DNA from 3 places in the Paenibacillus vandeheii genome. Region 3 is predicted to be linked to each of the others. Evidence: predicted binding sites of a transcription regulator. Region 3 holds the regulator's gene; each other region holds the start of a gene.
What was found. Region 3 encodes Rex, which represses fermentation and respiration genes when NADH is low (regulators of the CRP and FNR family bind a similar motif). Its sites were predicted from a motif close to TTGTGAAATATTTCACAA; they were not measured.
Positions count from the first base shown of each region.

Region 1: P5G61_RS20370 (formate/nitrite transporter family protein) is a predicted target of Rex. The motif match lies at 6,411-6,428, and genes of this name have one in related genera.
Region 2: nadA (quinolinate synthase NadA) is a predicted target of Rex. The motif match lies at 6,657-6,674, and genes of this name have one in related genera.

Region 1 is NZ_JAROCD010000010.1:88,727-97,098, forward strand. Features, by position in the region: gene P5G61_RS20350 (GAP1-N2 domain-containing protein) at 1-2,403, shown strand, start outside; gene P5G61_RS20355 (ABC transporter ATP-binding protein) at 2,840-3,727, shown strand; gene P5G61_RS20360 (glutathione peroxidase) at 4,061-4,543, shown strand; gene P5G61_RS20365 (FAD-dependent oxidoreductase) at 4,917-6,278, shown strand; gene P5G61_RS20370 (formate/nitrite transporter family protein) at 6,515-7,366, shown strand; gene P5G61_RS20375 (molybdopterin-containing oxidoreductase family protein) at 7,815-8,372, shown strand, end outside.
Region 2 is NZ_JAROCD010000022.1:47,718-56,089, reverse strand. Features, by position in the region: gene cysK (cysteine synthase A) at 1-50, opposite strand, end outside; gene P5G61_RS29840 (peptidyl-prolyl cis-trans isomerase) at 390-1,340, opposite strand; gene hslO (Hsp33 family molecular chaperone HslO) at 1,365-2,255, opposite strand; gene P5G61_RS29830 (type III pantothenate kinase) at 2,351-3,121, opposite strand; gene nadC (carboxylating nicotinate-nucleotide diphosphorylase) at 3,128-3,994, opposite strand; gene nadB (L-aspartate oxidase) at 3,991-5,610, opposite strand; gene nadA (quinolinate synthase NadA) at 5,647-6,585, opposite strand; gene ftsH (ATP-dependent zinc metalloprotease FtsH) at 6,882-8,372, opposite strand, start outside.
Region 3 is NZ_JAROCD010000005.1:219,347-227,718, reverse strand. Features, by position in the region: gene P5G61_RS11480 (hypothetical protein) at 1-77, opposite strand, end outside; gene P5G61_RS11475 (cell wall elongation regulator TseB-like domain-containing protein) at 381-911, opposite strand; gene P5G61_RS11470 (amidohydrolase) at 953-2,257, opposite strand; gene P5G61_RS11465 (redox-sensing transcriptional repressor Rex) at 2,244-2,897, opposite strand; gene dinG (ATP-dependent DNA helicase DinG) at 3,135-5,996, opposite strand; gene P5G61_RS11455 (tetratricopeptide repeat protein) at 6,139-6,768, opposite strand; gene panD (aspartate 1-decarboxylase) at 6,886-7,269, opposite strand; gene panC (pantoate--beta-alanine ligase) at 7,262-8,158, opposite strand; gene panB (3-methyl-2-oxobutanoate hydroxymethyltransferase) at 8,155-8,372, opposite strand, start outside.

The DNA.
Region 1 (8,372 bases), on a different contig from region 3:
GATTTCACCTTCGATCTGGTATCCGGCAGAGTTACTCATGCAGATGCATCTGTGGCGAAGCTTCCTTACACGGAATTTGCATGGTCTCTACTGCATGAGCCAGCGGCTGCCGATCCATTTTATGCTTTTGCGGATGAGATGCTGTCCGGAATGGAGCCTGGGCGGGAGCTTTCCATTGAAGCATACGGGGAACTTTCGATGTTCTATCGTCTGGAGCAGGGCAGGGAAGATCTGTACCTGGATAACAAAAGCCATGTCCTGAGTGGCTTGCTCACCTACTTGAAACCGGAAGGCGGAGCGCAGCAACGTTCACGCTTGAACGAGTTGTTTCTGACACTGCTCAGTCGTGAGCTGGACAGCGTCAAGCGGGAGAATGTGCCTGAAGAATCGGTTGCTGCACGCATCGGAGAGTATTTCCGGGTCGCTGCGCCAGTCGTACAGTCCCGAATCGTGGAATATTTCATCTATGGCGTTAATAACGCCCGTTCACAGAAACGTATGCGTGCTGTGCAGGAACTGTATGGTTTGCTGGATCGGGACAGCGTGTTAAGCCGCGCTTTCTTCGACAAAGTGCTGGCAAACGAATCACTGACCAAGCTGTTGTTCGAGCCCTATCTGGATAGTCAGCTGAAACGCACGGAATCTGCTGCCGACGTCGTAGAAGTGATTCAGAGATGGGTTACCTCGCATCCCCCTGCCATCCACAACAGCTTCCTGCTGGAACGAACAGCAACCGAGCTGCGTGAACGTTTGTGTTCAGCACCCAACCCTGTTCAATCTGCCAATGAGGCACTTAAACGGGTTAGTGTACTGGACCGTGTATCAGCCACAGGTTCCTTCGATTCAGGCATTACTGCCCGAATAGGACAGTCTGGAGCTGTAACTCGGGCTAACCGGAAAGGTGGACCTGAGTCCGCTGTCCAACCACCGGCATATCAGGAGGATTTAACCCGACTTGCCGATAAGCTGGCTTACGTCATTAATTTGTTTATGATCCAGGATCTTGATCTGGAGCGGGTTAATCGTGAACAGCTGTTAAGCATTGATATTTTGTTGCATGGAAACGAGGTTCGGGACTGGGCTGCTCGTCAGGGCTCAGATGTATCTGCGCGTACAAACATGATGCTGGCAGCGAGAGCATGGCTAAGCGGTGAGGGGCGCAGCGAAGAGGAGCTGGAAGCACTCTCCTTGGCTGAGCGTAATGAACTCCAGCGCTGGACGCGCCGCTGGCTTGTCTTGGAGCTTCGGGATCATCCAGGTACGGCTGCGTTTGAAGCGCTGCCGCTGGCTTTCTATCGGGGTGGTAGCGGCAGCAACAAGCTTGATTATCCAGGCCTTATTGAATTTATCTACAGTAGTTCAGGACGTACAGAAGTGTTGTATCAATTTATGGAGTGGTCGGGGAATCAACGCTTGTTTATTCGCGGCTCTAACGCACACAAGGGATACGCGGATGCAATCGTGGCTTATTTCAAGGCCCACGATCGCGAAGCCTTTAAGTCCAAGTCAGCTTTCAAGCCCTATTATGCCAGAGCAAGCAAGACGATGAAGCCTGCCTACGACCGTGCCAGAACAGAGTTGTCTTCTCCGCTGGTACGCATGCTGACAGGTAAAAGGAAAAACCTTTTTCTATCGGTCATCGTTATCCTGATTCTTGGTATTGCCGGAGGTACGTATGCTTTGATGGGGAATAAGGCGGAGACACCAGCGGCATCACCTCCACCAACACAGGAGCCCGTTGTTCCTGCTGAACCGGAGGTGCAGCTCGCAGAACAGATCGCCTACCTCGTTCCGGCATTCCAAGCGGACGACGGTACACAGACGCCTGCCCGGTTGGTTATCCGTTACCGAAACGAAACCGACAGCAACGCTTTGCAAACGGACACTCTCCAATGGAACTTGAAAGATGGTACTACGCAGAAGCTCAATGCTGATGGAGAATGGGAGAGTTTCAACCGTAACGAGGAGCCGGATGGGGAAGGTGCAGCCGGAAACAGCACAGAGGGCACGTCTGAAGGAAGCTCCGCGGATTCTTCTACCCATACTGCGGATGACACTCAGCAGAGCGGAGAAACCGAGCAGGGGGCAGATTCAGCCACAACGGAGGGCACCACTTCAGATCCAGCAGCAGGGAGCACAGGAACGGATACGGGGACTGGTGCAGCTACGGACTCCACGGATAAAGGCACAGCGGAGGGAGCAGCAGGCGAAACGCCTTCAGATTCATCTCAGTCTACAGGAGCAGGTTCGTCTTCAGTGGAAAATCTGACTGTTGCCGAAGCAGACCGACTGTATCCTTATGGGCACCAGGTAGAGCTTCCGGCCGATATCGATCTGGAGGACATCGTGAGTGTTCAGAGTGGAACGACCGTCATCAACCTCGTCCCGGAACCTAAGCTCTGAGCGAGATTACTTGAATAGGTAATTCATGCAAAATACAGCCACCTCGAAGAATTCGTAGGGGCTGTATTTTTGTTTTGTTCAAGCGATGGAGAAAAACATGTACAAATTGAAGCAATATAGGTCTATTTTTCACAATTCAGACACATTATTAAAATGTTGGGCACGAATGACCTTGCGCAAAGCGATGTAATGCACGTACACGATGAGAAAAGCTCTCACATGAACGGGGGACAAACTGACTCATTTCCAGTAAAATAATTCAAAAATAGCTCACAACCATCAAGGAATTTGGTATTTAGTGTTGACAAATGATAATGATTATCAGTATCTTTAGTGTATAAGATCTTGTTGCGCCGGAAATACGCTGAACTATAATTTCGTTTTCGTTGTCATAGCCGGAATACATAACCGGGATAAATGAGAGAGGGATGATCGCATGTTTCGTCTGGAGACGTCCAAGTTGGATATCGCTTATGAGGAAAGACTGATTGTTGATAATCTGAATATTCAAATTCCCCAAGGGAAAATTACAGCACTTGTTGGAGCCAACGGTTCAGGGAAGTCCACCATCCTGAAAACGATGGCACGGATCATGAATCCAAAAGCAGGTAGTGTATTGCTCGACGGGAAGTCCATTCATAAGCAGTCCACGCGTGAAGTAGCCAAGCAGCTTGCGATTTTGCCACAGAATCCAACAGCTCCCGAGGGACTTACCGTAACCGAGCTGGTGTCCTACGGACGGTTCCCTTATCAAAAAGGCTTTGGGTCGATGCGTGCTGAAGACAAACGCATGATTGAATGGGCCATCGAAGTGACAGGCATGACGGAGTTCCATGATCGTCCAATTGATCAACTGTCCGGTGGACAGCGCCAACGTGCCTGGATTGCCATGGCTCTGGCACAGGAGACAGATATTCTGTTCCTGGACGAGCCGACAACGTTCCTGGATATGGCTCACCAGCTTGAAGTACTGCAATTGCTGGAGGAACTGAATGCTACAGCAAATCGTACGATTGTCATGGTTGTGCATGACTTGAACCATGCTTCCCGTTATGCGCATCACATGATTGGTATTAAAAAAGGTAAAGCCATCGCTACGGGTTCACCCGTAGAGGTTATGAACTCTGATGTGCTTCGCCAAGTATTCAACATTGAAGCTGATATCGTGATTGATCCGCGTTCCGGTGTACCGCTCTGCTTGCCTTACGCTCTCGCGGGTGAACGCCAGCATTCCGCACCTCCAGAACAAGTGGTCATGAACAGTGCAATGGTTCATGCTGGAGGACGGACGGAGCAACGCGTTCGTCACGCGACAGGAATTTAATGAAACGGGCCGTAGGTGGTCCTCAACGATAGAATGAAGCCGCTGTGCATTATGCACGCGGCTTATTCGCATTCTGGGAGGAAATGGACCAAGGCAGAGCGGCGAGAGGGCTATGATTGATTTTGGCTGCCAAATGTGGCTAAAAGGTCTTAGCTGTGTGGATGGACGAAGGATACTTCTACGGACGATCCTGGGCAGGATATAATCGCAGATTTGGTAATTGTTCGCCTCAGGTCTATAATATGGAGACAGGCTGTGTGCCGCAATCGTTACAGTACATAACAGTACATAATTGCAGCCCAACCTACATCATACTCATGGGAGGAATCAGTCATGTCCGTATATTCGTATCAGGCGGTAACGACCGCAAATCAGGAAGTGCCACTCGATCTGTATCAAGGCAAAGTATTGGTGATCGCCAATACAGCCAGCAAGTGTGGACTGACTCCACAATACGGTGAATTGCAGAAGCTCTATGATCGCTATCGTGATCAAGGTTTGGTTGTGCTTGGGTTCCCATGTAACCAGTTTGGCGGCCAGGAGCCGGGGTCAAGTGAAGAAGCAGAATCATTCTGCCAAATTAACTATGGCGTTAATTTCCCGGTGTTTGCCAAGGTCGACGTCAATGGTGAAGATGCTCATCCATTGTTCAAGTATCTGCGTGAGCAGCAACCTGGTGTTGGTGAAGATAACAGCATCCAATGGAATTTCACCAAGTTCCTCGTGAATCGTGAAGGTGAAGTTGTAGGGCGTGTTGAACCGAAAGAATCCCCGGAATCCATGACTGCAGAGATTGAAAAGCTGCTTGGCGTATAAAATAGAATGAAGAAGCCTGCCTCCATAATTGGAGGACAGGCTTTTTTTTGTAGTCATTTTTAAGCGCAATATCCTCTCTGCAAACGTGCTTCATTGGAAGTTACTGCGCTTTGTTGGAGCATAAATCAGCCATAAGCAGGGAAAACTAAAGTCAATGAAGATGAGTCAATGGCTCGTTTAATCGTAAAGAAAAAACACGTCCGACAAATTTATTTTGATTAACCCCTTGTAATGTGAAAAAGATCACATTATAATAAGTGTATAAAGTGAAATAAATCACATATAAGGTATTCACTAAGAAGTGAAATATTTCACAAATACAATGACGTTATATTCAATTTCATATTTATATACTCCAAGGGGGAACCTTATCATGAAAATCGCAGTTATTGGATGTACACATGCAGGAACCGCAGCCATCGTTAACACCGCCAAATTGTACCCGGATGCTACCATTACCGTGTATGAGCGCAATGACAATATCTCCTTCTTATCCTGTGGTATTGCGCTGTATGTGGGTGGTGTGGTGAAAGATCCAGACGGATTGTTCTATTCTTCTCCTAACCAACTGGCCGAGCTAGGTGTCGTTACCAAAATGCTTCATGAAGTGACGTCAGTAGATGCTGCAGGTCACAAACTTCAGGCTAAAAACTTGACAACCGGGGAAGAATTCGAAGATACGTTCGACAAGCTGATTGTAACAACGGGTTCATGGCCTGTCGTACCGAAGCTGGAAGGCATCGAAATGGACAACATTTTACTTTGCAAAAACTACAACCATTCCAATACCATCATAGAAAAGGCGAAGGATGCCAAACGCATTACTGTGGTTGGAGCTGGATACATCGGCATCGAGCTGGTAGAGGCTTTCCAAATGAACGGCAAGGAAGTTACACTGATTGATAGCGTGGACCGGATTCTGAACAAATATCTGGACCCCGAGTTCACGGATGCCATTGAAGAAACGTTGACTGGACGCGGTATCAAGCTGGCTTTGGGCCAAACAGTACAGAAATTCACCGGAGAGAATGGCAAAGTGAACAAGGTCATTACATCCAAGGGAGAATTTGAAACAGACCTCGTTATTCTGTGCATTGGTTTCCGGCCAAATACCGAACTGCTCAAAGGTCAGGTGGATATGCTGCCGAACGGCGCAATCATCGTGGATAAATATATGCAAACCAGCCAGAAAGACGTCTTCGCTGCTGGAGACAGCTGTGCAATTCATTACAACCCAACTGGCAAAGCAGCGTACATCCCACTGGCAACCAATGCCGTTCGGATGGGTACACTCGTAGCACGCAACCTGATTCGTCCTACGACACAGTACATGGGTACACAAGGCACATCAGGGATAAAAATATATGAGCAAAATATTGCAGGCACAGGTCTGACGGAAACGTCTGCTGCTGACGAAGGTCTGGTTGTTGAAGCGGTAACGCTTGAAGATGCTTACCGTCCGGAGTTCATGCCAACAGCTGAGAAGCTGCTGCTCAAAGTGATCTATGAACAGGCTACCCGCCGCATTGTTGGTGCACAGATCATGTCACAGGCTGATTTGACACAGTCGATCAATACAATCTCTGTCTGCATCCAGAACAACATGACGGTAGATGAGCTGGCCTTCATCGACTTCTTCTTCCAGCCACATTACAACAAACCGTGGAACTTCCTGAACTCGGCTGGTCTTCAGGCGTTACCTCCAGTAGAAGTGAAAACACCAGCGATGGTATAACGGATACTGCTGATATATACGGGAACTGCCGCATCCTGCGGTAGTTCTTTTTGTTTTTTGAGATTGGCTTGAGGGTGCATCCTCTCGGATGGAAGTGTGGTCACGCTGGCGTGCTAGCACAGTTTTCATACTTTGTGATAAAAGTAACAAACCTCTCGAAACCTTCGCGATACAATGAACATATCAACCAAACAAGTTGAATTATGATGTCATGAACTATGAAGGAGAGGATCGTTATGGCAGCAAAAACACCTCTTGAGGTTGCACAATATACGGCGCATACGGGGATGAAGAAAGCTCAAAATCCGGTGTCCTCCGTATTGATACTCAGTTTTCTGGCAGGCGCTTTTATCGCGCTCGGATTCCTGCTGGATATTCGGGTCATTGCCTCTGCTCCGGCAGAATGGGGCAGCTTGGTTAACCTGATTGGTGCAGCCGTGTTCCCGGTAGGTTTAATATTGGTGCTGATTGGCGGCGGGGAACTGCTGACAGGCAATATGATGGCTGTTCCACTCGCGACGATTGCACGCAAACTGTCCGCAGGCAACATGCTGAAGAATCTCACCTTAGTCACAATAGGTAATTTCCTTGGGGCGATCTTTGTGGCCTATGCGTTTGGGCATGTGCTCGGTCTGACGGCAGAGGGTGCCTATTTGACCAAAGTGGTCGATATGGCTGGGCATAAGCTGGACGACAGCTTTCTTCAGGCGTTTATATCCGGGATCGGTTGTAACTGGCTGGTAGCTCTTGCGGTGTGGCTTTCCTATGCATCGGATACGATGAGCGGCAAGGTACTGGGGATTTGGTTTCCAACGATGGCCTTTGTGGCTATTGGATTTCAGCACGTTGTCGCCAACATGTTCCTGATTCCTGCGGCGATCTTTGAAGGGCATTATTCGTGGGGACAATATGTCATGAATTTCATTCCGGTATGGCTTGGCAATCTGACAGGAGGGGCGCTGTTTGTCGCGGCTGCCTACTGGATGGTGTACCTGCGCAGGCAAGAGCCGGAAGTGAAGCCTGAGGTGGCAATGGCGGCCCAGCCTGTAGAGACGGAAGCCAGAGCGATGTGGAGTAAGCAGGCGTAGCGGGAATTTGCCGAGTATTAGAATTAGAGCTATAGCCAAGGTTATGGGTGCAAAGACGGTTTAAAGAAGCAGGAGAGGTGATTCTGATCTCGTTCAATTCATAGCGATCTGCTATGCCTTAATGGACGGGAAAGGAATTGCCTTTTTTCTGATGCAAAAATATCCACACAAAATAAATTCGCCATGACAAGGTTCGGGGGAACGAAACCTGTTCATGGCGAATTTCGGGAGTGGTCCATGATATGGCATGAGGAGGAAGTGGGGAAACACTAGCCTAATGCCTTATTTTTAATTTACCCCTGAATTTGGGGATTGAATCAAGAGGTAAAAAGATTTTTTTGGAAAATTTCGAGCGGCTGTAGCGATGAAAAAAAGTCTGTTCTCTTTACGCGATTACCATGAACAAGATATGATATGAGGATAGCTTTGAAGGGGGAGGAACATGTATATGATCGACCAGGAGAATGGCGTATTTCCGGCGGTTTGCCCGCTCGATTGTCCAGATACTTGCGGCCTGCTGCTTCATAAGGAGAACGGTAAAATCGTGAAGGTAGCGGGCAATCCGGACCATCCGATTACAAAAGGCGCCATCTGTAACAAGGTCCGAAATATGACGGAGCGGGTGTATCACCCCGAGCGGTTGCAATATCCGATGCGACGCATCGGAGCCAAGGGCGAAGGCCAGTTCGAGCGAATCAGCTGGGATGAGGCCATTCGCGAGATTACGGCGAAATTCAGTTCACTGTCAGATACCTACGGACCGGAGAGCATCCTGCCATACAGCTTTTATGGAAACATGGGCATTCTTGGTGTGGATGGCATGGATCGTCGATTTTTCAATGCGCTAGGCGCGAGTAAGCTGGAACAGACGATCTGTAATGCGGCCGGAAATACCGGCTGGAAATATACGATGGGTGCAAACCGGGGAACCTTGCCCGAAGACACGGAACATGCAGATGTCATTCTGGTGTGGGGTGGGAACATCGTCAGCACCAATATGCACCAG
Region 2 (8,372 bases), on a different contig from region 3:
AGCGGAGTACCTCCGATAAGTTCTGTTACGTTATTAACTACTTTAGCCATATGAATGCCCTCCTTAGTGGGATGAATACTACTTAAGTCCTGTTGCCATATACATGTGCGGCCGAGCAGCCTCTAGATGTTATAAAAGAACTACGGAAATCCGTTATTGGGTCCATTCCGTCTACAACAAACCGGACAGGGCCTGAGGTTTCCGAAGATTTCTTTGTTCATATAAATCGTTTTATTCCGAGTAAACGAGTAGGTATTTGATTATTTTTATCTTATCAACGTTATACCCTATTGTCAATATGAGTACTCAAAAAAATACTCTGCCCTGGGCCCTAAGGCCGTAGACAGAGTATTTTTATCACGATGCAGCAATACGTGCGCTTGTAGGATTCAGGATGCCGGAATCTCAGCGATGACGACAGCTTCATACTTGTTGCGCAGCCTTTCCTCCACCTGGGGCAGCGGATCAGCCTGGCTGAGAGCCAGCTGCATCCGAATCTCTTCGCGGACCTCTTCTGCGGGTTGCACCTGACGCTCTTGTTTGTCGTTCACTCTAATGATGGCGTAGCCCTCTTCTACCTTCACTGGCCCTGCAATATCGCCAACGTCCAGTTGAGCTGCAAGTTTGAGAATTTCTTTGGACTGGAACGGATCGTTCTGCTCAATCCAGCCCAGCCGCCCGCCCGCATCGCGAGAGTAGCTATCCGTCGATTCACTGCGTGCAGTTTCTTCAAAGTTTGCTCCCTTGTCGAGCTCATCCAGCACCGATTCTGCTTGTTCCTCTTCCTTCAACACAATGATAGACAGATCGTATTTCTCCGGTGAAACATAGTCTTCATGGTGTTCGTTCCAGTAACGTTCGATATCTGCATCCTTGATCTGGATACCGCTTGTGGCAATTTTCTCAAGCAGAAGTCGGTATCCCGCTTCCAACTCAAGATCCTGCCTGGATAAACCGAGCTGGGACTGCATTTCGTCAAAATAAGCCTTCTCCGAGTCATATCCATCCATAGCCGCAGCAATTTCTTTCGCAATTTCCTTGGGACTTACCGTCAAATTACGATCCACCGCTTCTGCATAGACAGCTTTGCGGTTGAGCATCTGGAGCAGCAATTCACTGCCATAACGCCGTTTCAAGGCCTCAGTCCATTCCTTGTCCGTGATGACCTCGCCATTAATTGTTGCTACCGCACTTCCATCTTCCTGATTGGCATCCTGAGGCGATTCTGCCCCATCACGTCCAGTCCGTAATCCTTGCACAATCATAACCGAACCCATCACCAGCATTCCAAGCGTCAAGACAATTACAGCCGTCCATAACCCTTTTTCCTGTCTTGTCATTCCGCGTCCCGTCCCCGCATAGAATCAGTTCTTGGCTTGCTCTAGAATGGTCTCAAGTTGTTCCTTGTTGAAATCGTAAGCTTCGTTACAGAATTGGCAGACCACTTCAGCCTGGCCTTCTTCCTCAATCAATTGTTCCATTTCCGATTGACCTAGACTGATCAACGTTTTCTCTACCCGCTCACGTGAACACTCACAGTGGAAATGAATATCCATTTCTTCCATGATCTGTACATCCGGCAGTACGCGGCGAAGTAACTCTTCCAGTCCATGACCCTCATCCAGCAGCGATGTTACCTGCGGCATCGTACCGATGGCCTTTTCAATCACGGTAATCTCATCATCCGTCAAACCTGGCAGCAACTGAACAATGAATCCACCGGCTACAATCACCGAATTGTCGGTATCCACCAGTACGCCAACACCTACGGCAGAAGGCGTCTGCTCCGATTTGGCAAAATAGTACGTAAAGTCTTCGCCAAGTTCTCCCGAAATAATCGGTACACTGCCGCGATAAGGCTCTTTCAGCCCCAGATCCTTGGTTACGTTCACGAATCCTTCGGTTCCGACCGCGCCAGCAACGTCCAGTTTGCCCATACTATTGCTCGGCAGATGGACATGCGGATTGCTTACATAGCCACGTACTTCACCCTTCGCATTAGCATCGGCAACAACCTGTCCAATGGGACCATCGCCTTTGACCTGAATAGTCAGCTTCTCTTCTCCCTTAAGCATAGCACCCATAATGGCTGCTGCTGTAACCGTACGCCCCATAGCAGCTGTAGCCGTGGGAAACGTATCATGTCTTCTGCGCAGTTCCTCAACCAGTTCCGTCGTCTGCACAGCAAAGGCTCTAACTCTTCCATTCATTGCTGTACCGCGAATTAACCGGTCTTGCTTGTTGTTGTTTTCCAAGTCATTCAGCCTCCTTTGGCGTAATTGCCAGTTATAGAAAAAACGGCATAACATATACGACTGTAACCCCAGCCCGCTGTTTGCCGTCTCTGTTCTTACCTTTCCCGGTTCCGCTCATAAACGATACGCAGCCCTTCAAGCGTAAGCAGCGGATCCACTTCATCGATGCTGCGTGTTTCTTCTGCAATCAGCTTGGCAAGGCCTCCGGTTGCAATGACTCTGGGTTTGGCTCCCATTTCCTCGCGAATACGCTCCACAATGCCGTCCACCTGACCTGCATAACCATAAATAATGCCGGCCTGCATGGCATGAATAGTGTTGCGACCAATAACTTTCTTGGGCTTCTCCAGTTCAATGCGAGGCAGTTTGGATGCTCGTTCATAGAGCGCTTCGGTTGCGATATGGATGCCGGGTACAATAGCCCCGCCCAGATAATTTCCTTTCTCGTCAATACAGTCAAATGTAGTCGCTGTACCGAAATCGACCACAACGAGAGGGCCGCCATACTTCTCAACGGCTGCTACTGCATTAACAATGCGATCCGCGCCAACTTCACGCGGATTCTCATACCGCAGGTTCAGGCCGGTTCTTATACCAGGCCCAACGAGTAACGGTTTTTTGCCTACGTATTTTTCACACATGGCTTCAATCACATTCACCAGTGGCGGAACCACGGATGAGATGATCACACCTTCAATGTCGCGTGTTGAAATACCCGACATATGAAATAAATTATAAATCAATACGCCGTATTCATCCACTGTCGACTGACGGGATGTGCTCAGGCGAAAATGGTGGAGCAACTCCCGGCCCTGATACACGCCGAGGACGATGTTGCTGTTGCCCACGTCTACCACAAGAATCAAAGAGGTTCACCCCTCTTTCTTTTCGTTTAAATCCAGGCTAATATCCAGGCTCTCAAAAGAGTAGGTTAACCTGCCAACTGAAATTACATCCACTCCGCTCCCAGCAATACCACGAATGGTATTTAGCGAGACGTTGCCCGATGCCTCAACCTTCACATGCGGAGCCTGCTCACGAATAAGAGCAACAGCCTCACGCATCCGATCCGGGTGCATGTTATCCAGCATAATGATATCTGCTCCAGCCTGCAAGGCTTCTCTGACCTGTTCCAGGTTTTCGGTCTCCACTTCAATGGTCATCGTATGTGGAATGACGGCTCGCGCACGCTGTACCGCTTCGGTAATCCCGCCTGCACCCTTAATGTGGTTATCTTTAATCATGACCGCATCATAGAGGCCGAATCGATGATTTGCTCCGCCACCAACCCGCACTGCATATTTTTCAAGGAAGCGGTGTCCCGGTGTTGTTTTACGAGTGTCGACCAGTCGTGTAGAAAGGCCTTCCAACGCATCCACATAAGTACGTGTGCGGGTAGCGACACCCGACATGCGCTGCAGCAGGTTAAGAGCCAAGCGCTCTCCTGTAAGCAAGCTATGTGTGCTGCCTTCTACCTCTGCCAAAATCGTACCATGCGTAACGGTATCACCGTCTTTTACCATCGGTGTGAACACAAGGCTGGGATCCACTACCTGAAACACAAGTTCTGCTACCGTAATTCCTGCAATGATCCCATTGTCTTTGGCATGTATAACGGCTTTGGATTGACTACCAGCGGGTATCGTCACGCTTGTGGTAACATCCCCTGCACCGACATCCTCACGAAGCCAGTTTTTGATTGATTCGATGAGTCCTTCATTATATCCGTTCAGTATCATGACATCAATTCCTCCACAATCGCTTGTTCTCGCTGCTGCAGACTATGCTTCTGCCACACGGCATCGTCACGCTGCGGGAAATCCTCACGGTAGTGGGCTCCCCGACTTTCCTCACGGTGTAAGGCTCCCGTTGTAACCAACCAGGCACAGGTCAACAGGTTGGCATATTCCATCTCTTCTTTGTGCGTAAATATCTGATCAAAAAATTGCAATTCCTGTTGCAGTTTCTCCATCGCCCCTTGCAGGTTTGCACCATTCCGGCGCAGCCCCACCTGCCGCACCATCATTTTTTGTAAACGCAAGCGTCTTTCGGAAACCGGTTTCTGCTCTTCCTGTCTTCCCCTGCGAAAGCTTGTTGATGCGGGAATCGTTGTCTGTACAGGAGCAAGCGAAGGCAGGGATTGAATACGATCAACGATTCTCCGTCCAAATACGATTGCTTCAGACAGAGAGTTACTCGCCAGGCGATTAGCTCCATGTACTCCTGTAGAAGATACTTCCCCGCAGGCAAATAACCTGCCGATGCTGCTCTCTCCGCTAAGATCCGTCTTCACTCCGCCCATCATGTAATGTGCTGCAGGAGCGACTGGAATCCAGTCTGTTGTCATATCCAGCCCGTAACGCATGCAAGTCTCATAGATGGTAGGAAACCGATGTTTAATCATCTCTGCCGGCTCATGAGTGATATCCAGATATACAAATGTACTGTTCGTCGATTCCATTTCACTGACGATAGCCCGGGCTACGATATCACGTGGTGCCAGTTCAAGCTGTGCATGATACCGTTCCATGAAGCGCTCACCTTTCACATTACGCAAATAGGCTCCTTCGCCACGTACAGCCTCGGACACCAGGAAGCGTGGTGCGCCTGGATAACAAAGGGAGGTGGGGTGGAACTGAATAAACTCCATGTCCCGGATAACCGCTCCGGCACGATAGGCCATTGCCACACCATCTGCTGTAGCCACTTCCGGATTAGTTGTGTAACGATACAACTGCCCCGCCCCGCCAGAGCATAGTACAGTTGCTTCTGCCTTCACAAATACTTGCGAACCATCAGCCTTCTGAACCAACGCACCTATACATTCTCCCTGTTCTGTAATCAGGTCAATGACAAAATGCTCATCCCACACTTCAACCCCAGGATGTTCATTCGCCTGTGCAGCCAGCGCACGTACAATCTCATATCCCGTTGCATCCCCATTGGCATGCAAAATACGGCGGTGGCTGTGCGCACCCTCCTGCGTCAACGCCAACTCGCCGTTCTCCAGATCAAACAAAGTACCCAGACGAATCAGTTCCTTCACTCCGTCCGGGCCCTCGTTCACCAATGCTTCTACTGCTTCGGAGCGGCATAATCCCGCTCCTGCAACAAGTGTATCCTGCAAATGGTAGGCAGGTGAATCATCCTCAGCAATAACCGCAGCAATGCCCCCCTGCGCATACCGGGTGTTACTTTCCAGTAACGACTTCTTCGTGATCATCAATACACTGCGTTGTTCGCTCGCCTTGATCGCAGTAAACAAACCAGCAATGCCTGAACCAATAACCAGCACATCCGTCTCCACCATCGGCAGCGCGGACAGATCAAAATCCACTAAATATTGCGGTATCATGTTATTTCACCTGTCTTGGAGCAAGAGTAGCGCATGCTACTTCACCAGTAACATGCGCTCTAGTGATTCTCTGGCTTTGTCTGCAACGGCTGGTGGCACGTAAATTTGCGGCTTCATCGTTTCCAGACATTTAACCAGCTTTTTCAAGTTATTAACCTTCATGTTCGGACATACGAGGAACTTGGTAGCAAAGTGGAATTGTTTATCCGGGCTATCCAGACGCAGCTGGTATCCTGTACCATCCTCGGTGCCTACGATAAATTCTTTAGCGGACGAATTTTTACAATATTCCAGAATGGCGGTTGTGCTACCTACGAAATCACCCATCTCGACAACTTCAGGACGACATTCGGGGTGAACAACGAACTCGGCATTAGGATGCTTCGCTCTCATCTCAACCACGTCTTTGACCGTCAGCATATCGTGGGTATTGCAGTAACCTTCCCAAATAATCATTTTCTTGTCTGTATGTTGTTGCACATAATGTCCCAGATTTTTATCTGGCACCCAGATGATTTCATCGGAATCAACAGATTGAATGACTCTGACAGCATTGGCCGATGTACAACAGATGTCGGTCTCCGCCTTGATCTCAGCTGATGAATTGATATACGTTACAACTTTGGCATTCGGGTGCTGTGCTTTCAATTTACGTAAGCCTTCAACGTTCACCATGTCTGCCATTGGGCAGCCTGCACGCTCGTCAGGGATAATCACCGTTTTGTTAGGAGCAAGAATTTTAGCGCTTTCACCCATAAAATGAACTCCACAGAAAACGATAACATCCGCATCGGTTTGTGCTGCCTTCTGAGCGAGCAGGAACGAATCCCCTCGGAAGTCAGCGACCTCCTGCACCTCGTCACGTTGATAATAATGGGCTAGAATAATGGCATTCCGTTCCTTCTTCAACTCCATCAGCCGCTCGCGCAGCTCCCGGTTCATCTCAGCCTTGCGCTCTAAAGCCAGAGCTTCCACCTGTGATCCTCTCCTTATCGGGACAGCCTCATACGCTGTTTCATATGGCAAATCCAAGTCGTTATTTTCGCTTGAGAAACGAATCACAAGCGGTTTAACACCTAATGTACACAACGTTCACGACTCTGTCAATAAATGAAAACGCCCCAGAACAAGGGCATAACCGCCCATTTCCTACGTAGTACGCCCTAAAGCTCCCGGTTATCATTATCTCTACAATTTGAATTAATCCATAAAAAAAGAGAGCCCGCGGGCTCTCTTTGTCATCTGTCCTATAGACAGATGGTTGTTATAAATTAAGATGTCGGCTTCGTCCCACCATCATCCGGGTCATTGCTGCTTCCTTTGTCCAGATTCGGAGCTTCGTTAGGAATATCTCCGGCTGGCGGCTCAGGCGTTTCATCTTTGCCTTGGATACGGACGCGTACATCACCGATGTTGTCGATGATCGCTTCTCCGCCTTCGCTAGGCGTACCTTCTCCATCGTTGCTGTTCTCATCTTTTGGAGTCAGGGCACCTGTCTCGATCAATTGCTTGATCTGATCCATTTCCAATGTCTCCACTTCCAGCAACGTTTGAGCGATCAGATGCACTTCTTTTGAATGTTTAACAAGCAAGTCTTTACACTTCTCATAACATTCGTTAATGAAGCGTTGCATTTCCTGATCGATCTCGTAAGCAATGGAATCCGAGTAATTCTGTTCGTGACCGATATCACGACCCAGGAATACCTGTCCCTGCGAACTACCGAACTGCATAGGTCCCAGCTTCTCACTCATACCATACTCCATAACCATGCTACGGACGATACCCGTCGCTTGTTGGAAGTCACTGTATGCACCCGTACCGATTTCACCGATAAACAGTTCTTCGGAAACACGGCCGCCAAGGAGTCCAGTAATTTTGTCCAGTAATTCTTGCTTAGTAACAAGCATACGATCTTCTTTTGGCAACATGATTACATATCCACCCGCACGTCCGCGCGGAATAATGGTAACTTTATGTACCATATCGGCATGTTCCAGGAAGTAACCTACAATGGTATGGCCTGCTTCATGATAAGCAACGATTCGTTTCTCGCGGTCACTGATGACACGGCTTTTCTTCTCCGTACCTACGATGACACGATCAATTGCCTCGTCAACTTCTTTCATGGAAATATCTTTACGGTTACGACGTGCTGCAAGCAATGCCGATTCGTTCAAGAGATTTTCCAGATCTGCACCGGAGAATCCGGTAGTACGCTTCGCAATGATGTCCAGCTTCACATCTTTGGTGAGTGGCTTGTTGCGTGAGTGTACTTTCAGAACCGCTTCACGACCTCTCACGTCAGGGCGATCAACCGTAATTTGACGGTCAAAACGTCCTGGACGTAGCAAGGCAGGGTCCAGAATATCTGCACGGTTCGTTGCAGCAACGATGATAATACCTTCATTGGCTCCGAAACCATCCATTTCAACGAGCAACTGGTTGAGTGTTTGTTCACGTTCGTCGTGACCACCACCAAGACCAGCACCACGCTGACGACCTACAGCATCAATCTCATCGATAAAGATGATACAAGGGGCGTTTTTCTTTGCATTTTCAAACAAGTCACGTACACGAGATGCACCGACACCGACAAACATTTCAACGAAGTCAGAACCGGAAATACTGAAGAATGGTACACCTGCTTCACCGGCAACAGCACGAGCGAGCAAGGTTTTACCTGTACCCGGAGGACCTACAAGCAATACGCCCTTAGGAATCCGTGCACCTACTGCTGCGAATTTACGAGGGTCCTTGAG
Region 3 (8,372 bases):
TACACAAACCAACCTCCAAACAACACAACGGCTGAAATGACGGCAGTCAGAGCAATAGGCAATACTTTTATCTTCAAGTGAGTTACCCCTCCTAAAATTTGGCCCATTCTATAGCATGTAGGCAAGAATATGAATATGTGTACGTAAAGTCCTGTGATGCGTTTAACAGGATTTATTTGTGTTTGATGTATCCTTGAATACATATTTGAGTATATCACATCGTATATACAATATCTAAGGCGAAAATATGAATAAATTATTAATTTTAACTATTCAAATCCAAAATGATCAAGAAAACACGTCAAAGAACCGGTCCAGTCGGGTTTCCGTCTGCCGGTTCTTTACTGTATTCTTTTTAGAAAATAGTACGTCTGCTGATTCTAGCTATTCGGAATCGTATAGACTAGGTCAACCTGTTCCCCGTTACTAAAGCGGTAAAAGCGATAATAATTGTGAGTAGCATCGTTATAATATACTTGCCATACATAGATTCCATTCACAACACCTGGCATGATTCGTTTGATCTCCCCGCCTGGAACTTCAGAGCTGAACCGATTTCGAATCTGTGCTTCAGACATGCCGTTCTTCAGCAGTTCACTGTGCACCGCATTGGTCCCTGTCACAGGCTTGTTATTTTCATCAAACTTGATCCACACCAATACATCCTGGTTATCCTTATTTTTACCGATCAGGGTCCAGTATATGTTGTCTCCGCCGTCTTTTTGCCCCCAGACATACTTACGCAGGTCTTCGTGTGACGTAATCCCGACCTGTTCCTGGGCCACCTGTATGGCCAACGCCTCTTCCTTGCGCTGATCCTGGGTAACATAGACATAATAACGCTGAAGTCCAAACAGAATCAGAACCAGGAGCAGCAGCGAAATCCATATCCACTTCTTTTTTTTCTTCAAAAGCCGAACTTCCTTTCCCTATGACGATGCTGTCCTTGGAATTAACGGGCAAGCAGACCGTCAAATGCCAGTTGAGACTCACGCAAAATACGCTCTTCATCCATCGTAAGACATTCGCCATGTTTAACCACTTGTTTACCATCCACCCACACATGCTCTACATCTTTGGCTGATGCAGAGTATATGGTATGGGAAATCAGATCCGTATGCGGATAGAAATGGGCTTGTTCAATATTCAAGGCGATGAAGTCAGCCTTCATGCCTGTTTGCAGTGCTCCTGTATTGTTCAGGAATATGGATTTGGCACCATACGAAGTTCCAAGCAGAAGTGCTTCCCCTGCTGGCACTGCGGTAGGGTCACCGGACACACCTTTGTGAATCAAAGCAGCAAGTCTCATCTCTTCAAACATATCGAGGTTATTGTTACTTGCTGGTCCATCTGTTCCGAGGGACACGGTCACCCCTGCTTTCAGCAGATCAGGTACTCGTGCAACACCCGAAGCCAATTTCAGGTTACTGCCTGGATTGTGGGAAACTGCTACATCATGTCGTGCAAGAATTTCGATCTCCTCATCATTCAGATGTACCGCATGTGCAACCAGAGATGGACGGGAGAAAAATCCTAGCTTCTCCAGATGTGCAACCGGACGCAGACCGTAGTCAGCCACGTTCTGTTCCACTTCACGAAGCGTTTCAGACATATGCGTATGCAAAGGCAGATTCAGGTCATGAGCAACCTGTACCAGCTTCTCTATGTAATCCGGAGGGCAAGTGTAGGGAGCATGTGGAGAAATTACGGTTGTAATTCTTCCGTCTGCTTGTCCATTCCATTGACGGGCAAATGCTGCGGATTCTTCCAGCTTGCGCTGTTGTTCTTCCGCTGAGCAAAGTCCGATTACCCCACGTGCCAGAGCAGCACGAACGCCGGATTGTTCCACCACTTTTGCAACCTGATCCATATGATCATACATATCCAGGAATGCTGTTGTTCCACCTTTCAACATTTCAAGTACGGAAAGTGATGTGCCCCAATATACGTCTTCAGACGTCATTTTGGCTTCCATTGGCCACATTTTCTCCTGCAACCATACTTGTAATGCCAAATCATCTCCATGACCTCTCAGAAGCGACATGGCTGCGTGACCATGCGTATTGATCAGACCCGGCAAGAAGAGCAGTCCTTTTCCGTCCACCTTTGTCAGACTTTCGTCTCCTTCCGGCAAAGTCTCACCAATATGCACAATCTTGTCATTCTCGACAACCATATAACCTTGAACCACTTTCCAATTCGTGCCCTCACTGACGGCAAATTTGCCGTTGTGAATTACCCATCTATTTGTCGTCATCTTCCTCGTCGTCCTTTCCGTTCTCCAAATAATAAGCAAGGCTAAGCAGATCCGTCGTAAAATCGGCATGATGAATGCGAATATGCGGCGGGGTCTTCAGGATCGTTGGCGCAAAATTCAGAATCGCTTCAATTCCTGACTCAATCAACTGATCGGCAACATTTTGGGCTTCCGTATCCGGAACCGTGATAATCCCTATACGAATGTTATCTTTTTTGACCGAATCCGTTAATTCATTCATCGGTTGCACCGTCAGACTGTTGATTTGACTTCCAATCTTCGGACCGTAGGCATCAAATACAGCGACAATTTTCATGTTGTCTTTGAGGTAGGCATTGTAATTGGATAAGGCGTGTCCTAAATTACCTGCTCCGACAAGAGCTACATTGATCTGCTGGTCTATTTTCAGAATATGGCGGATCTTCTCGATGAGATATGAAACGTCATATCCGATCCCTTTACGACCAAAGTCACCGAAGTAAGCCAGGTCTTTACGAATCTGAGCCGGATTCAAATCCAGTCTCAATCCAAGTTCTTGTGAAGAAACCGTATTGACTTCGCGCTGATGCAGTTCATTCAAATAACGCAAGTAAACAGGCAATCTTCGCACCACGGCTTCCGAAATTTTATCTGATTTCATTCATTGCTCCCCCTTACCAAGGCCACGATAGATAGATGAAAAGATGAGCACCCTGTCTAAAACGATGCAAAAAGATGACTGAATTAAACAGGATGCTCTTTGTTATATAATGGATAATTGCTTAAATTACTTCTTTAATCGCTTTACTCACTATTCATGAAACGAATGAATGATATTGCTCAATTTTACCGCCAATTAGTGGCTTCATGCAATCATATAAGCTACAGAGCATAGCTGTTATTGCTGTTCATCGGTTGGTCTCTCAAGCCATTCCGAAATGCGAGGAACCATCTGCTCTGTGAGCATGTGTTCCATTTTGGGACCTGGTAATGAATATAAAAAGTACTTGCCATAATATGCTTCAATGACACGTGTATCGTATACAATCACAATACCTCTGTCTTTGCCCGTACGAACCAGTCTGCCGAATCCCTGTTTGAAGCGGATAACGGCTTGCGGCACGGACAGCTTCATAAACGGATTTTTCTTCTGTTGCTGCAAAAGCTCACTCTTCGCTTCAACTAATGGGTGATTTGGTGGCTGGAACGGCAGTCTGACAATCGCAAGACAGGTCAGAGCCTCTCCAGGAATGTCCACTCCTTCCCAGAAGCTGCTTGTGCCAAGAAGTACAGTTGCTTTCGCATCTTGGAAGCGGCGTGTAAGCTTGGAACGGCTGCCGCTGTCCACCCCTTGCCCGAGCAAAGAGATATCATTACCTGACAAGGCCTCCTTAAGCGGGTCATAGACCTGGCGCAGCATGCGGTAGGAGGTGAACAACACCATCATGCGTCCACGAGTCGCGATAGCCGTTTCCGCGAGCGAATGCACGAGCATATCCACAAAGTGGGCATCACCTACACTGCCCTTCACACTTGGGAAATCACGCGGAATGACGAGCAGGGCCTGTTCGCGATAGTTGAATGGTGACGGCAGCATGGATGTCAACAAGCGGTTATTCTCGGCAGCTTCCTGCAAGCCAAGCTGTTCGATCATGAATTGAAATGACTTGTCAACGGAGAGCGTAGCCGATGTAAGCACAACGCTTTTCTTTTTATCAAAGAACATATCCTTCAATTGCGCACTGACATCGACAGGAACGGCATAGAGCTGCAGTGATTTACTGCGGAACTGGCCGCTAGCCTCCATCCAGTACACGGTATTGGCATCATCCATTCGCATGAAGAAACGCAGATTATCCTTGATCGTTGCCAAGTCCTTGAGCAGTCCTGAGATATCCGTAATCAGACTATCGGACTGATAATCATCCTGATCTTCTTTCACTTCAAGCAGCAGCTTGTCGCCTTTACGAATCAAATCACCTAGGGTTACATAGATTTGGTTTTCTACGTCCTGCAATTCCTGCCATTTGGCCGGTTTTTGCGAAGGCTTCAGTCTAAGTGAAAATTGTCCAGTCTCGCCTGGAGAAGCATCGCTACGTTCAGGCAGCAGGCCAAACAGTGTATCGCTTAGTCGATCCCATATCTCCTTAACTTCAACGGCAAGCGGGAACATCTGATCAATCATGGAGCCCCACTGTACCGAATTTTCATGACCCGACAGTTGAGAACGAAGCATCGGAAGTTGGCCATTACGGCTATCTTTAAACAGTCGGGTCAATGTATGAACCAACGTAAAATATTTCATGTGAAGACCAAGATGCTTACCTGCTACATCCTCCAGATGATGTGCCTCATCAATGACAAGACTTTCGTAGGCTGGCAGCAGCTGATGTGCTGCTTTGACATCCGTAAACAATTTCGAATGATTCGTTATGACGATATCGGACAGCCCGGCTTCATGTTTGGCCCGATGATAGAAACATTTACGGAACCAAGGACAGGAGCGTCCAAGACAGGATTCAGACTCACTCTGTACCGTCTCCCAGAAGTCTCCACCGCGCCCGCTTAGATTAAGCTCCTCGTCGTCTCCAGTCTCCGTCTGGGTAAGCCAGACAATCATCTGAGCTGCTGTAAAATAATCCTCTTTCGGTGTAGCGAATTCACGTTTATTGATTTTATGCTCAAACTTACGCAGACACAGATAGTGCCCACGTCCTTTGAACACCGCTGCCTTGAACGGGAACGGAACCACTTGGGTCAGCATAGGAATATCCCGCTCTCTCAATTGCTCCTGCAGGTTGATGGTATGTGTGCTGACCATGACTTTCTGTTCCTGTTTCACACTTTCATAGATAGCAGGCAACAAATAACCAAGCGATTTGCCTGTACCCGTTCCAGCTTCAATCAATAGATGCTTCTCTTCATCCAACGCTTGTCGTACACTGCTGAACATCTGAGTCTGCGCCTCGCGCTCCTCATAATGGTCCAGCGTCTCCTTCAGGTTATCTCTAACCTGATCCATAAACTGCTCAAAACTTACGTTTTCCAGCGGGTTACCCTCCCGCTCATCACGTGGTGAACCTATATCAGTCCAGTCACTCACGTTCAGGGCGAGCTGGCGATAATACGTATGACCATCCAGGTCCTGAATCGGCTCTGATTCCTTCTCAGTACGCATTCCGTCGAAGAACCAACCCAAGTCGCTATCTTCTGGCGCAAACAGATCACTGAGGCGCTGAATCGTGATCAGAGGCAATGCACGCAGCTCATCGAGACACTTCAGTAATACAAAAGCTGTCGCAAGAGCATCACTGTCTGCCTGATGAGGGCGGTCATGCTGAAATCCGAATTCTGAAGACACATATCCGAGTTGATAAGAGCCCAGTGATGGGAACGTGATCTTCAGGAAATCAATCGTATCCAGAATACGTCCGGTGAACGGCAGGTAACCGCAGCGATCGAGTGCATTTTGAAGAAAGTGAAAATCAAAAGCAACGTTGTGCCCAACAAGAACCACATCGTCGAGCAGCGGAACCATCTCCATCATCATCTCTTCCAATGATGGAGCATCCGCTACATCTTCATCAGTAATACCGGTTAACCCCGTAATAAACGGAGGAATCGGTACACCTGGGTTCACATAAGAACTATATATTTGAGTTATGCTGTAGTCATGATCTATGATGGCAAGTCCGGCTTGTATAATCTCACCGTCGGACTGCGTGCCGGTTGTTTCGAAATCCAATACGGCAAATTTCATTGCAATGTACGGTCCCTTCCATTCCAGTCTATGTTACAGCATAGCAAAAAAAAGGGCATTTGAAAATTAACTGACAAAAAAGGCGGTGTCCCCTCCGCTATGCCAGAGGAGGGAACACCGTCTTTATGCCGCCGAATGGCCCTTAATTTAAGGCTGTCAGCTGATTTGCATATTGCAATTTTCCGCTGTTTAATCGACAGGCTTCCATGTTATACAGCGGTTCGGTCAACGTCGGGTCATACTGAAGCGCCTGCGCAAATAGTGAACATGCACCTTCAGGATTCGCGAGTTTAGCCTCAATACAGCCCAGGACGTTACATACCAGTCCCTTCAATCTCGGCGAACCGTTCAGATGCATAATCCGCTGCAAGTGTATTCCAGCTTCCTCGGTTTGTTCCAGGTTAAGTTGAGCAAGAGCCAGGTAAAATCGAGTCAATGCACTTTCCGGATAGTCGGTCACAACCCTGGAAAATTGCATAATAGCCTGCGGGTACATTTGCAGTTTGAAATAACCCTGACCGCGACTGAAACACTCTAGATGCAGTTCTGGCAGTGCGGTAACAGCTTCCTGTTCAGGCTCAAGGGAGGCGGGCTTATCTTTATCCAATTCCCGTTCCCTTACCTGGCTCATTTTTTCTTCAAACATCAGCCACTCATCAATCATCCCGTCACTCATCCGCTTAAGCAAATTCCACTTTTGCAGCAATTCCTGTTTGTTTAGGCCTTCAGCAGAAGGGTAGCGCTTGATAATTTCATCTAACATGTCGTTCATTTCTGCGAAAACATGCTGGAACATCGATGCATCCCCACCCTTGAAAAAATGGATTAGTGCAGTGACCTGTACTCATTTTTTGTAGAATGGGTCGATTTCATTCCCCTTACCAGTCGATTACATAATCGTCGCATGAACTTCGTGCTTCATCGTTTGCACAGGTTTATTCTGTCCATCCACAAATACAACTGTAGGTTTGTGATTATTTGCCTCTTCTTGAGACATCATTGCATATGAAATGATAATGACGGTATCGCCAGGTTGAACCAGACGGGCTGCTGCTCCATTCAAACAGATGACTCCACTTCCACGTGGTCCTGGAATGACATAGGTTTCCAGACGGGCACCATTGTTGTTATTCACAATTTGTACTTTCTCATTTTCCATTAGATCAGAAGTTTCCATCAGATCTTCATCAATGGTAATGCTACCCACATAGTTCAGGTTTGCTTCTGTAACGGTTGCCCGGTGAATTTTGGATTTCATTAGTGTTCTAAACATGGGACAGCACCTCCGATTTTTGCAGTCTAATATTGTCAATCAATCTGGTTTTGCCGAATTTTACTGCAAGTGCGATCAGCAGATCGTCCCGGCCATGAACTTTTTCCTGATCCGCAAGTGGCTCCAAACTTGGAAAAGCCTGAATTTCAGCATAATCAATCACGGCCATTGGTGAACGTTCAATGTTCTGGCGCAATATGCCGCGGATATCCGCTGCTGTCATCGCCGTCCCTGCATCTACAGCTTCCTGTGCCACACGCAGTGCCTTGGACAGAACAAGAGCTTCCTGACGTTGTTCGGTGCTGAGGTACACGTTGCGAGAACTAAGCGCCAAACCATCACTTTCACGGACAATAGGACAAGGTACAATCTCTACTGCCATGTTCAAATCGTTAACCATCTGTTGGATCACAGCAACCTGCTGTGCGTCCTTCATACCAAAAAATGCACGCTGCGGTTGTACAATATTAAACAGCTTCGAAACGACTGTAGTCACTCCGTCAAAATGACCCGGACGGGAAGCACCGCATAAGCGATCCGTTAAACGGGAAACCGATACGGTCGTTTGTGTAGGCTGTGGATACATCTCTTCAACAGAGGGAATAAATACGATATCCACTCCTTTTGCACGTGCTGTTTCCACATCTCTGGCTTCATCCCTGGGGTAACTGTCAAAGTCTTCATTGGGACCGAATTGAATCGGATTTACAAATATGCTCAAAACCACGATATCACTTTGTTGTTTGGCCGCATGCATCAAACTTGCATGGCCTTCATGAAGAAATCCCATCGTAGGCACAAGTCCTACAACCGACTCTCTGGACTGAATCGACTGACGCTGCAAGCTAAGTTCTTGTCTTAATTCTGCGATTGTCCGTATCACTTTCATACGCTGGTCTCCACCTTTTCTTTACGTTGTCCGTACAGTTGATCTAGAACGCCGTCAGCAGCGGTAAATACATGCTCTTCGGCCGGGAACGAACGGTCCTTAACTTCTTTCACATAGGATTCAATGCTATTGCGAATCAATGTACCTACGTCTCCATACGTTTTGACAAAGCGTTTTGGCGTGTATGGGGAAGCATACTGAACCACATCATGGA